Regions from separate parts of the Streptomyces sp. NPDC087263 genome, predicted to be linked through region 2. Evidence: predicted binding sites of a transcription regulator. Region 2 holds the regulator's gene; each other region holds the start of a gene.
The links. The regulator HrcA, encoded in region 2, represses chaperone genes, less so after heat shock. The targets are predictions, from matches to a motif close to TTNGCACTCNGNNNNNCNGAGTGCNAA.
Positions count from the first base shown of each region.

Region 1: a site for HrcA is predicted at 1,761-1,787, ahead of groES (co-chaperone GroES). Genes of this name have one in related genera too.
Region 3: a site for HrcA is predicted at 1,143-1,169, ahead of groL (chaperonin GroEL). Genes of this name have one in related genera too.

Region 1 is NZ_JBIUYT010000010.1:217,550-220,826, forward strand. It holds gene groL (chaperonin GroEL) at 1-1,185, opposite strand, end outside; gene groES (co-chaperone GroES) at 1,308-1,616, opposite strand; gene ACIPC1_RS30590 (polysaccharide deacetylase family protein) at 1,830-2,606, opposite strand; gene ACIPC1_RS30595 (polysaccharide deacetylase family protein) at 2,603-3,277, opposite strand, start outside.
Region 2 is NZ_JBIUYT010000001.1:860,499-863,775, reverse strand. It holds gene ACIPC1_RS03865 (MBL fold metallo-hydrolase) at 4-780, opposite strand; gene hrcA (heat-inducible transcriptional repressor HrcA) at 1,147-2,163, shown strand; gene dnaJ (molecular chaperone DnaJ) at 2,164-3,277, shown strand, end outside.
Region 3 is NZ_JBIUYT010000014.1:14,431-17,707, reverse strand. It holds gene ACIPC1_RS35525 (MoaD/ThiS family protein) at 1-216, shown strand, start outside; gene ACIPC1_RS35520 (cold-shock protein) at 686-892, shown strand; gene groL (chaperonin GroEL) at 1,295-2,920, shown strand; gene ACIPC1_RS35510 (NADH:flavin oxidoreductase) at 3,251-3,277, shown strand, end outside.

The DNA.
Region 1 (3,277 bases), on a different contig from region 2:
ACGGTGCTTCTTCTCCTTGAGCTCCACCTCGGTGGCGGCGCCGACCTTGATCACGCACACGCCGCCGGCCAGCTTCGCGAGGCGCTCCTGGAGCTTCTCGCGGTCCCAGTCGGAGTCGGTGTTCTCGATCTCGGCCTTGATCTGGTTGACGCGGCCCACGACCTCGGAGGAGTCGCCGCCACCGTCGACGACGGTCGTGTCGTCCTTGGTGATGGTGACGCGGCGGGCGGTGCCCAGCACGTCCAGGCCGATCTGGTCGAGCTTGAGGCCGACCTCCTCGGCGATGACCTGACCGCCGGTGAGGGTGGCGAGGTCGCCCAGCATGGCCTTGCGGCGGTCGCCGAAGCCCGGGGCCTTCACCGCGACGGCGTTGAAGGTGCCGCGGATCTTGTTCACGACCAGGGTCGACAGGGCCTCGCCCTCGACGTCCTCGGCGATGATCAGCAGCGGCTTCGAGGCGTTGGCCTGGATGACCTTCTCCAGCAGGGGCAGCAGGTCCTGGATGGAGGAGATCTTGCCCTGGTGGATGAGGATGTACGGGTCTTCGAGGACCGCTTCCATGCGCTCCTGGTCCGTCACGAAGTACGGCGACAGGTAGCCCTTGTCGAAGGCCATGCCCTCGGTGAAGTCCAGCTCCAGACCGAAGGTGTTGGACTCCTCGACGGTGATGACACCGTCCTTGCCGACCTTGTCCATCGCCTCGGCGATGAGCTCGCCGACCTGGCTGTCCTGGGCGGACAGACCGGCGACGGCCGCGATGTCGGCCTTGTCCTCGATCGGCCGGGCGGTCGCGAGGAGCTCCTCGGACACAGCCTTGACGGCGGCGTCGATGCCCTTCTTGAGGAGGGCGGGGGACGCGCCGGCGGCGACGTTCTTCAGGCCCTCGCGCACGAGCGCCTGGGCGAGCACGGTGGCGGTGGTCGTACCGTCACCCGCGATGTCGTTGGTCTTGGTCGCCACCTCCTTCACCAGCTGGGCACCGAGGTTCTCGTACGGGTCGTCGAGCTCGACCTCGCGCGCGATGGTGACGCCGTCGTTGGTGATGGTGGGAGCGCCGAACTTCTTGTCGATGACGACGTTGCGGCCCTTGGGGCCGATCGTCACCTTGACCGTGTCGGCCAGCTTGTTGACGCCGCGCTCGAGGGCGCGACGGGCGTCCTCGTCGAACTTCAGGATCTTCGCCATGGGAGCGATTCAGCCCTCTCGAAACTCTGGAAAATCTGGGGAGAACGAACGGCGCCCCCGACACCCGGCTACTTGCGGTCGCGGGGGGCCAGGGGCGCAGCTCATTGCAAAAACTGGGTGAATTACTTCTCGATGATCGCGAGCACGTCGCGAGCCGAGAGGACGAGGTACTCCTCGCCGTTGTACTTCACCTCGGTGCCGCCGTACTTGCTGTACAGCACGATGTCGCCGACGGCGACGTCGAGCGGAAGACGGTTACCGTCCTCGAAACGGCCCGGGCCCACGGCAAGGACGACGCCCTCCTGGGGCTTCTCCTTTGCAGTGTCCGGGATGACCAGGCCAGAGGCCGTGGTCTGCTCGGCTTCGAGCGGCTGGACCACAATGCGGTCCTCGAGCGGCTTGATGGCAACCTTGGAGCTGGTGGTCGTCACGATCCGACCTCCCCCTTCGGAGATCTCACGGGGTTAACTGTCTGAGGTGGCGACCAGGTGGACCCGTCGTCGCGGGAGCCGGATCTACCTGTCGTCATTGGCACTCTCCAGGGGGGAGTGCCAGACCTGAGACTATGACCGTGATTAGCACTCGGTCAAGCGGAGTGCCAACGCGGCGCCCATGAACCCGTGAAATCGCGGCCCTGAGATGCGTCAGAGGTAGTCCTCCAGGCGGGCCGCGGTGAACCCCTCCGCCTGTACCCGGCGCAGCAGAGCGACCGTCGCCGCCGTGAGGTTCGGGGCGTCGAAGCCGGACAGGATGTCGCCGGTCCGCAGCGGGCCCGCGTCGGCGTCCCGCCCTCGTACGACGGCAGCGATCCCGCAGTCCGCGGCGGCACGCAGCGTGGTGGTGTCGTACGTCCCGTACGGGGGCCGCAGAAAGCGGGGGCGGATGCCGAAGCGCTGCTTGAGCTTGTCCTGCTGGCCACAGATCTCGGCGCGCTGGCCGACGTACGGCAGGCCCCGCAGGGAGGGGTGGTCCAGGGTGTGGTTCTGCACGGTCGCGCCGACCGCACGCAGCCGCGCGAAGTGCCCGTACCCCGGCCCGACCACGCTGTCCGTGAGGAACATGCTGACCGGCAGCCGCAGTTCACGGACCATGTCGACGAACCGCGGATCCCGCTCGGCACCGTCGTCGTACGTCAGGAAGACCACCTTGTCCCGGGTGGGCACCCGGTCCACGACCGGCGCGAGGCCCGGACCCGCGACGGGCACGGTGGCCCGGGCGGACGGCTTCGGCGCGGGGGCGAGCGGCGCGGACAGGCCCCAGCGGCGGTACGTCGCCAGGGTCGGCCCGTGCGAGCGCGCCTTGCTCACCTCGCGCGCCGCCTTCGTTCCCAGCCGTTCGATCGGGTCGACGGACTGGGCGCAGCCCGACAGCAGCACCGAGGTGAGCAGTCCCACGATGAGCCCGCGGGACCGCGGTCTCACAAGTAGTCCTCAAGGCGGGCCACGGCGTATCCCTTGTCGGTCACCATCTTCATGAAGCGGCGGACCATGTCGGGCATCGTGCCCTTCCAGTCCTCCTTGCCGCGGAAGTGGGTCAGGACGATGTCGCCCGAGTGCAGATCGCGGTCCCACTCGCGGTACTCCCAGTGGTCGACGAAGATCTCCTCGTTCCACAGCGGGGCGGCCTTGATGCCGCAGGACTTGGCGGCCCGCAGGGTGTCCTCGTTGTAGTTGCCGTACGGCGGCCGGAAGAGCGTCGGGCGCTTGCCGAACTGCTTCTTCATCACGTCCTGCATGCCGCAGATCTCGCGCTTCTGCCGCTCGTAGGAGAGCCCGGGCAGGTAGGGGTGGTGGAGGGTGTGGTTGTTGAGTACGACGCCACGGTCGCGCATCTTGCGGAAGTACCCGTAGTCCTTCTTGACCAGGTAGTCGCTGAGGAAGGCGGTGTACGGGATCTTCAGGTCGCTCATCATCCGCAGGAAGGCCGGGTCCTTCTCGGCGCCGTCGTCGATGGTGAGGAAGACGACCTTGTCCTTGGTGGGGATGGTGGTGAAGACGGGCGGCAGGTCCTCCCCGTCCTCGACCTCGAAGCCGTCGCGGAACTCGATGACCGGCTTCTTGGCCGGCGGCGCGGGAGCGGTCAGCGGCGTCTT
Region 2 (3,277 bases):
CTCCTACGACACGCCGAAGCGGGCCGCCAGCGTGTCGCGTTGGGCCCGGACAAACGCCGCATTCACCACCGCACCGTGGCTGGGAACGTACACCGCGTCCTCCCCGCCCAGGTCGAGCAGTCGGTCCAGCGCCGCCGGCCAGTGGGACGGGACGGCGTCGGGGCCCGCCTGGGGTTCGCCGGACTCCTCCACCAGGTCGCCGCAGAAGACGATCTGCGGCCAAGGCGGCGAACCTGGGACGAGGACCACCAGGTCGTGGGCGGTGTGGCCGGGGCCGATGTCCGCGAGCCGGACCTGTGTGCCGCCGCCCAGGTCCAGGGTCCGCTCGCCGGACACCTGGTGACGGGGGCGGACCAGCAGATCGGCGGCCTCGGCCGCCTCCAGCGGGTCCAGGCCGTTGCGTACGGCGTCCGCGCGCAGTTCCTCATGGCCGTGCGCGAGGACCGTATCCAGGCCGACCGCCCCGAACACCTCGACACCGGGGAAGGCGGCCGCGCCGAACACGTGGTCGAAGTGTGCGTGGGTGAGCGCGAGGTGCGTCACCCGGTGATCGCCACCTGGCACGTGCCGCGCCTCGGCATCAGGTTGCGTACCCGCCAGCAGCCGCCGTGCCTCGGAACGCAACTGCGCGCCCTCCCGCAGGCTCGACCCCGCGTCGATCAGCAGGGCGGCCCCCTCGCCGGCCACGAGCCCGACCGTGCAGTCCCAGCCAGGAAGCCGCCGCCGCCCGACCCGCGGCGCCACCCTCTCCCACCCCGCCTCTTCCCAAGTCACGCTCATGGGCAGACGCTAGTGCCTGTACGGCCATTCCCGTCTGCCCCGCGGCGCCCTACATGCCCCATGCCCTCTCGCCACCTCGGGCGCAGGCCCAAGTACGTCCGGTACGAGGGTCCGCGCACGGCACGTCGAGAGCACCAGGCACCTGGCGTCGCGAGGCCGCCCTCCGGGCAACGACGGAAATGGTCGGACAGGTACCGACGGCGAGGACCCCGTCGGCACGACCGAGCGGGTCCGCCCTTGCCGGGGGCGTACCTTCCCGCCGTACACTGGCCGGGGAGACGTTGGCACTCGCATGCGCTGAGTGCCAGGGGGAGAGTCCGGGATCAGTCCGGGAGACCACGGCGACGACATCTGGAGGTGTGCGCGATGCTCAGCGAACGCAGGCTCGAAGTGCTGCGCGCCATCGTCCAGGACTACGTGGGGACGGAGGAGCCGGTCGGTTCCAAGGCCCTCACCGAGCGGCACCAACTCGGGGTCTCCCCGGCGACGGTCCGCAACGACATGGCCGCCCTGGAGGACGAGGGGTACATCGCCCAGCCGCACACCAGCGCCGGGCGCATCCCCACCGACAAGGGCTACCGGCTCTTCGTCGACAAGCTCGCGGGCGTCAAGCCGATGACCGCGCCGGAGCGGCGGGCCATCCAGAACTTCCTCGACGGCGCCGTCGATCTCGATGATGTGGTGGGGCGTACGGTACGGCTGCTTGCGCAGCTCACGCGGCAGGTCGCCGTCGTGCAGTACCCGTCCCTCACGCGGTCGACCGTGCGGCACGTCGAGCTGCTGTCGCTGGCTCCGGCCCGCGTGATGCTCGTCCTGATCACGGACACCGGCCGGGTCGAGCAGCGCTTGATCGACTGCCCGGCGCCGTTCGGGGAGACGTCTCTGGCGGATCTGCGCGCACGGCTCAACAGCCGGGTCGCCGGGCGTCGGTTTTCGGACGTTCCGCAACTGGTGCAGGACCTGCCCGACGCCTTCGAGGCGGAGGACCGCGGTACGGTCACCACGGTGCTCTCCACCCTGCTGGAGGCGCTCGTCGAGCAGACCGAGGAGCGGCTGATGATCGGCGGTACCGCCAATCTCACCCGCTTCGGACATGACTTCCCTCTCACGATCCGGCCCGTACTCGAAGCACTGGAGGAGCAGGTCGTGCTTCTCAAGTTGCTTGGTGAGGCGGGGGATTCGGGCATGACCGTACGGATCGGTCATGAGAACGCGTATGAGGGACTCAACTCCACGTCCGTCGTCTCCGTCGGCTACGGTTCGGGCGACGAGGCAGTAGCGAAACTCGGCGTGGTCGGACCGACCCGCATGGATTACCCCGGCACGATGGGAGCGGTACGAGCGGTGGCACGGTACGTCGGACAGATCCTGGCGGAGTCCTAAGTGGCCACGGACTACTACGCCGTGCTCGGCGTGCGCCGCGACGCGTCCCAGGACGAGATCAAGAAGGCGTTCAGGAGGCTCGCTCGCGAGCTGCACCCGGACGTCAATCCCGATCCGAAGACGCAGGAGCGCTTCAAGGAGATCAACGCCGCCTACGAGGTGTTGTCGGACCCGCAGAAGAAGCAGGTCTACGACCTCGGCGGCGACCCGCTGTCCCAGGCGGGCGGCGCGGGCGGCCCCGGTGGCTTCGGCGCCGGCGGCTTCGGCAACTTCTCGGACATCATGGACGCCTTCTTCGGTACGGCGTCGCAGCGTGGCCCGCGGTCGCGTACGCGCCGTGGCCAGGACGCCATGATCCGGCTGGAGATCGAGCTGGACGAGGCGGCCTTCGGCACCACGAAGGACATCCAGGTCGACACGGCCGTCGTCTGCACCACCTGTAGCGGTGAGGGCGCGGCGCCGGGGACCTCGGCGCAGACCTGTGACATGTGCCGCGGTCGCGGTGAGGTGTCGCAGGTCACGCGGTCCTTCCTAGGCCAGGTCATGACCTCGCGGCCCTGCCCGCAGTGCCAGGGTTTCGGGACCGTCGTCCCGACCCCGTGTCCGGAGTGCGCGGGCGACGGTCGCGTGCGGTCGCGTCGGACGCTGACCGTCAAGATCCCGGCCGGTGTCGACAACGGCACCCGGATCCAGCTCGCGGGCGAGGGCGAGGTCGGCCCCGGCGGCGGCCCCGCCGGCGACCTGTACGTCGAGATCCACGAGCTCCCGCACTCCACCTTCCAGCGCCGCGGCGACGACCTGCACTGCACGGTCACCATCCCGATGACCGCGGCGGCCCTCGGCACCAAGGTGCCGCTGGAGACGCTCGACGGCATGGAGGAGATCGACATCCGTCCGGGCACGCAGTCCGGGCAGTCGGTCCCGCTGCACGGGCGCGGCATCACGCACCTGCGGGGCGGCGGGCGCGGTGACCTCATCGTGCACGTCGAGGTGATGACACCGTCGAAGCTCGACGCCGAGCAGGAGCGCGTGCTGCGCGAACTGGCCGTGCTGCGCGGCGAGGAACGGCCCATCGGGCAGTTCCAGCCGGGGCAGCAGGGGCTCTTCTCGCGGC
Region 3 (3,277 bases), on a different contig from region 2:
GTGACGGCCGAGGGCGGCACCCTCGGCGAGGTGATCGCCGACCTGGAGCAGAACCACACCGGCATCGCCGCACGCGTCCTGGACGACCAGGGCAAGCTGCGTCGCTTCGTCAACGTGTACGTGAACGACGACGACGTCCGCTTCGAGCAGGGCCTGGAGACGTCGACGCCGGACGGCGCGGGCGTCTCGATCATTCCGGCCGTCGCCGGAGGCTGACCGTCACGCGTCATTACTTACGGTGATTGCCGTTACCTTAGGTAATTGCGGTCACCGAGAGTTCATCGAATTGCCCCCTCCGTGAGAGAAGCGGAGGGGGCAATTCTGTATGGTTGAGCGCGGTACAGTTGGGGAAGCCGCTTCGCTTTCGAGTTGGTTTCATGCCGGGCGCATATGAGTCCTCGCCCGATGCCCGACAAGAAGTAGCCAAAGTGCCCCGCCTCTTTGAGCCGTTTATGGCATTTACGGGGCCCGACTTGCCCTGAAACTTTGCGAATTCTCCGCATATTCCCGATCGGTCGTGCTCAGAATTCTCGTCCGATTGACCTGTTGCAGAGGGCAGTTGGACAGATACATTCAGCCGCGGTCGACGCGTTCCGGCGCACACCCCCAATCCTTGGGGGGTGAGGTCTGACCCGGGCCCGCGAAGTGCGGTCCTGTGCAAGGGCCAGTAATAGGGGAGTTAGGCATGGCTCAGGGCACCGTCAAGTGGTTCAACGCGGAGAAGGGGTACGGCTTCATCGCGGTCGACGGTGGTGCGGATGTATTCGTCCACTACAGCGCGATTCAGATGGACGGCTACCGCACCCTTGAAGAGGGCCAGCGGGTCGAGTTCGAGATCTCGCAGGGCCAGAAAGGGCCGCAGGCGGACATGGTCCGGCTGGCGACCAGCTGAAGCACGCGCCGACTGATAGTTCTGTTCGACGTGACGAAGGGCTCGTACCTCCACCAGGGGGTGCGGGCCCTTCGGTCTGCCCGTCCGTCTGCCCGTCCGTCTGCTCGTCGGTCTGCTCGTCTGCCCGCCCCCTGCGGCCGGCTGTCCGCGGGTCCCTCCGGCTGTCTTCGCGCCGTGCGCGCCCCCTGCTTCACCTGGGGATCTTCCGGAGTCGCTTGCACTCGGTAGGGGCGAGTGCTAATCATTGGCGTTAGCACTCTGCAGGTGAGAGTGACAACGAGGACCGGGTCAGTGAGGCCCGCAGGCCAAGTGGGGCAAGGAACCACGAGGCAGGCAGGCCGTCCGTCGCGGGCGCGGGCGCGGTCCGGAGCAATCCACCCCAGTCCGGGAGGACCACTTCACATGGCCAAGATCATCGCGTTCAACGAGGAGGCGCGGCGCGGTCTCGAGCGCGGGATGAACCAGCTCGCCGACGCCGTCAAGGTCACCCTTGGTCCCAAGGGTCGCAACGTCGTCCTCGAGAAGAAGTGGGGCGCCCCCACGATCACCAACGATGGTGTTTCCATCGCCAAGGAGATCGAGCTCGAGGACCCGTACGAGAAGATCGGCGCAGAGCTGGTCAAGGAAGTCGCCAAGAAGACGGACGACGTCGCCGGCGACGGTACGACCACCGCGACCGTTCTGGCGCAGGCGCTGGTCCGCGAGGGCCTTCGCAACGTAGCCGCGGGTGCCAACCCGATGGCCCTCAAGCGTGGTATCGAGAAGGCCGTCGAGGCCGTCTCCGGTGCCCTGCTCGAGCAGGCCAAGGATGTCGAGACCAAGGAGCAGATCGCCTCCACGGCCTCCATCTCCGCCGCCGACACCCAGATCGGCGAGCTCATCGCCGAGGCTATGGACAAGGTCGGCAAGGAAGGCGTCATCACCGTCGAGGAGTCCCAGACCTTCGGTCTGGAGCTGGAACTCACCGAGGGTATGCGCTTCGACAAGGGCTACATCTCGGCGTACTTCGCCACCGACATGGAGCGTATGGAGTCCGTCCTGGACGACCCGTACATCCTGATCGCCAACTCGAAGATCGCCAGTGTCAAGGACCTGCTCCCGCTCCTGGAGAAGGTCATGCAGTCGGGCAAGCCGCTGCTGATCATCGCCGAGGACGTCGAGGGCGAGGCTCTGTCGACGCTGGTCGTCAACAAGATCCGTGGCACCTTCAAGTCCGTCGCCGTCAAGGCGCCGGGCTTCGGTGACCGCCGCAAGGCCATGCTCGGCGACATCGCCATCCTCACGGGCGGCGAGGTCATCTCCGAGGAGGTCGGCCTCAAGCTGGAGAACGCGGGTATCGACCTGCTGGGCCGTGCCCGCAAGGTCGTCATCACCAAGGACGAGACGACGATCGTCGACGGCTCCGGCTCTGCCGACCAGGTCGCCGGCCGGGTCAACCAGATCCGCGCCGAGATCGAGAACTCCGACTCGGACTACGACCGCGAGAAGCTCCAGGAGCGCCTGGCGAAGCTCGCGGGCGGCGTGGCCGTCATCAAGGCCGGTGCCGCCACCGAGGTCGAGCTCAAGGAGCGCAAGCACCGCATCGAGGACGCCGTTCGCAACGCGAAGGCGGCCGTCGAGGAGGGCATCGTCGCCGGTGGTGGCGTGGCCCTCATCCAGGCTTCCTCGGTCTTCGAGAAGCTGGAGCTCACGGGTGACGAGGCGACCGGCGCCAACGCCGTGCGGCTCGCCCTGGAGGCCCCGCTCAAGCAGATCGCCATCAACGGTGGTCTCGAGGGTGGCGTCATCGTCGAGAAGGTGCGCAACCTGCCCGTCGGCCACGGCCTGAACGCCGCGACCGGTGAGTACGTCGACATGATCGCCGAAGGCATCATCGACCCGGCGAAGGTCACGCGCTCTGCCCTGCAGAACGCCGCCTCCATCGCCGCGCTGTTCCTCACCACCGAGGCCGTCATCGCCGACAAGCCGGAGAAGGCCGCCGCGGGCGGCGCTCCGGGCGGCATGCCGGGCGGTGACATGGACTTCTGATCGACCTAGGGGCCTCGGCTCCCGGTTGATCACCGTCCTTCGTACCGAGGGCGGCACCCCTTCTTCCAGGGGGTGCCGCCCTCGGGCGTTTCCGGGTGCCGTACGGAGGCGTGTCCGGCCCCCTCCGCGTGATCCGGACGCGTGTCCTGGATCACGAGGAAGGCGCGCGGGAGCCGGAATGCGCTGACGGGCGAGGCGGTTGAAGTTCCTGGCAGGAACTAATGCGCGTGCACATATCCATCACATGTATCTATGCATGAGCATCACGCATCCTGCTGCCTGTCTTCCTGCCAGCCGTCCGACCGAACCTCTCCCCACAGGAGCCCTCACGTGACAACCGCTCCCTCCCGCGCGGCC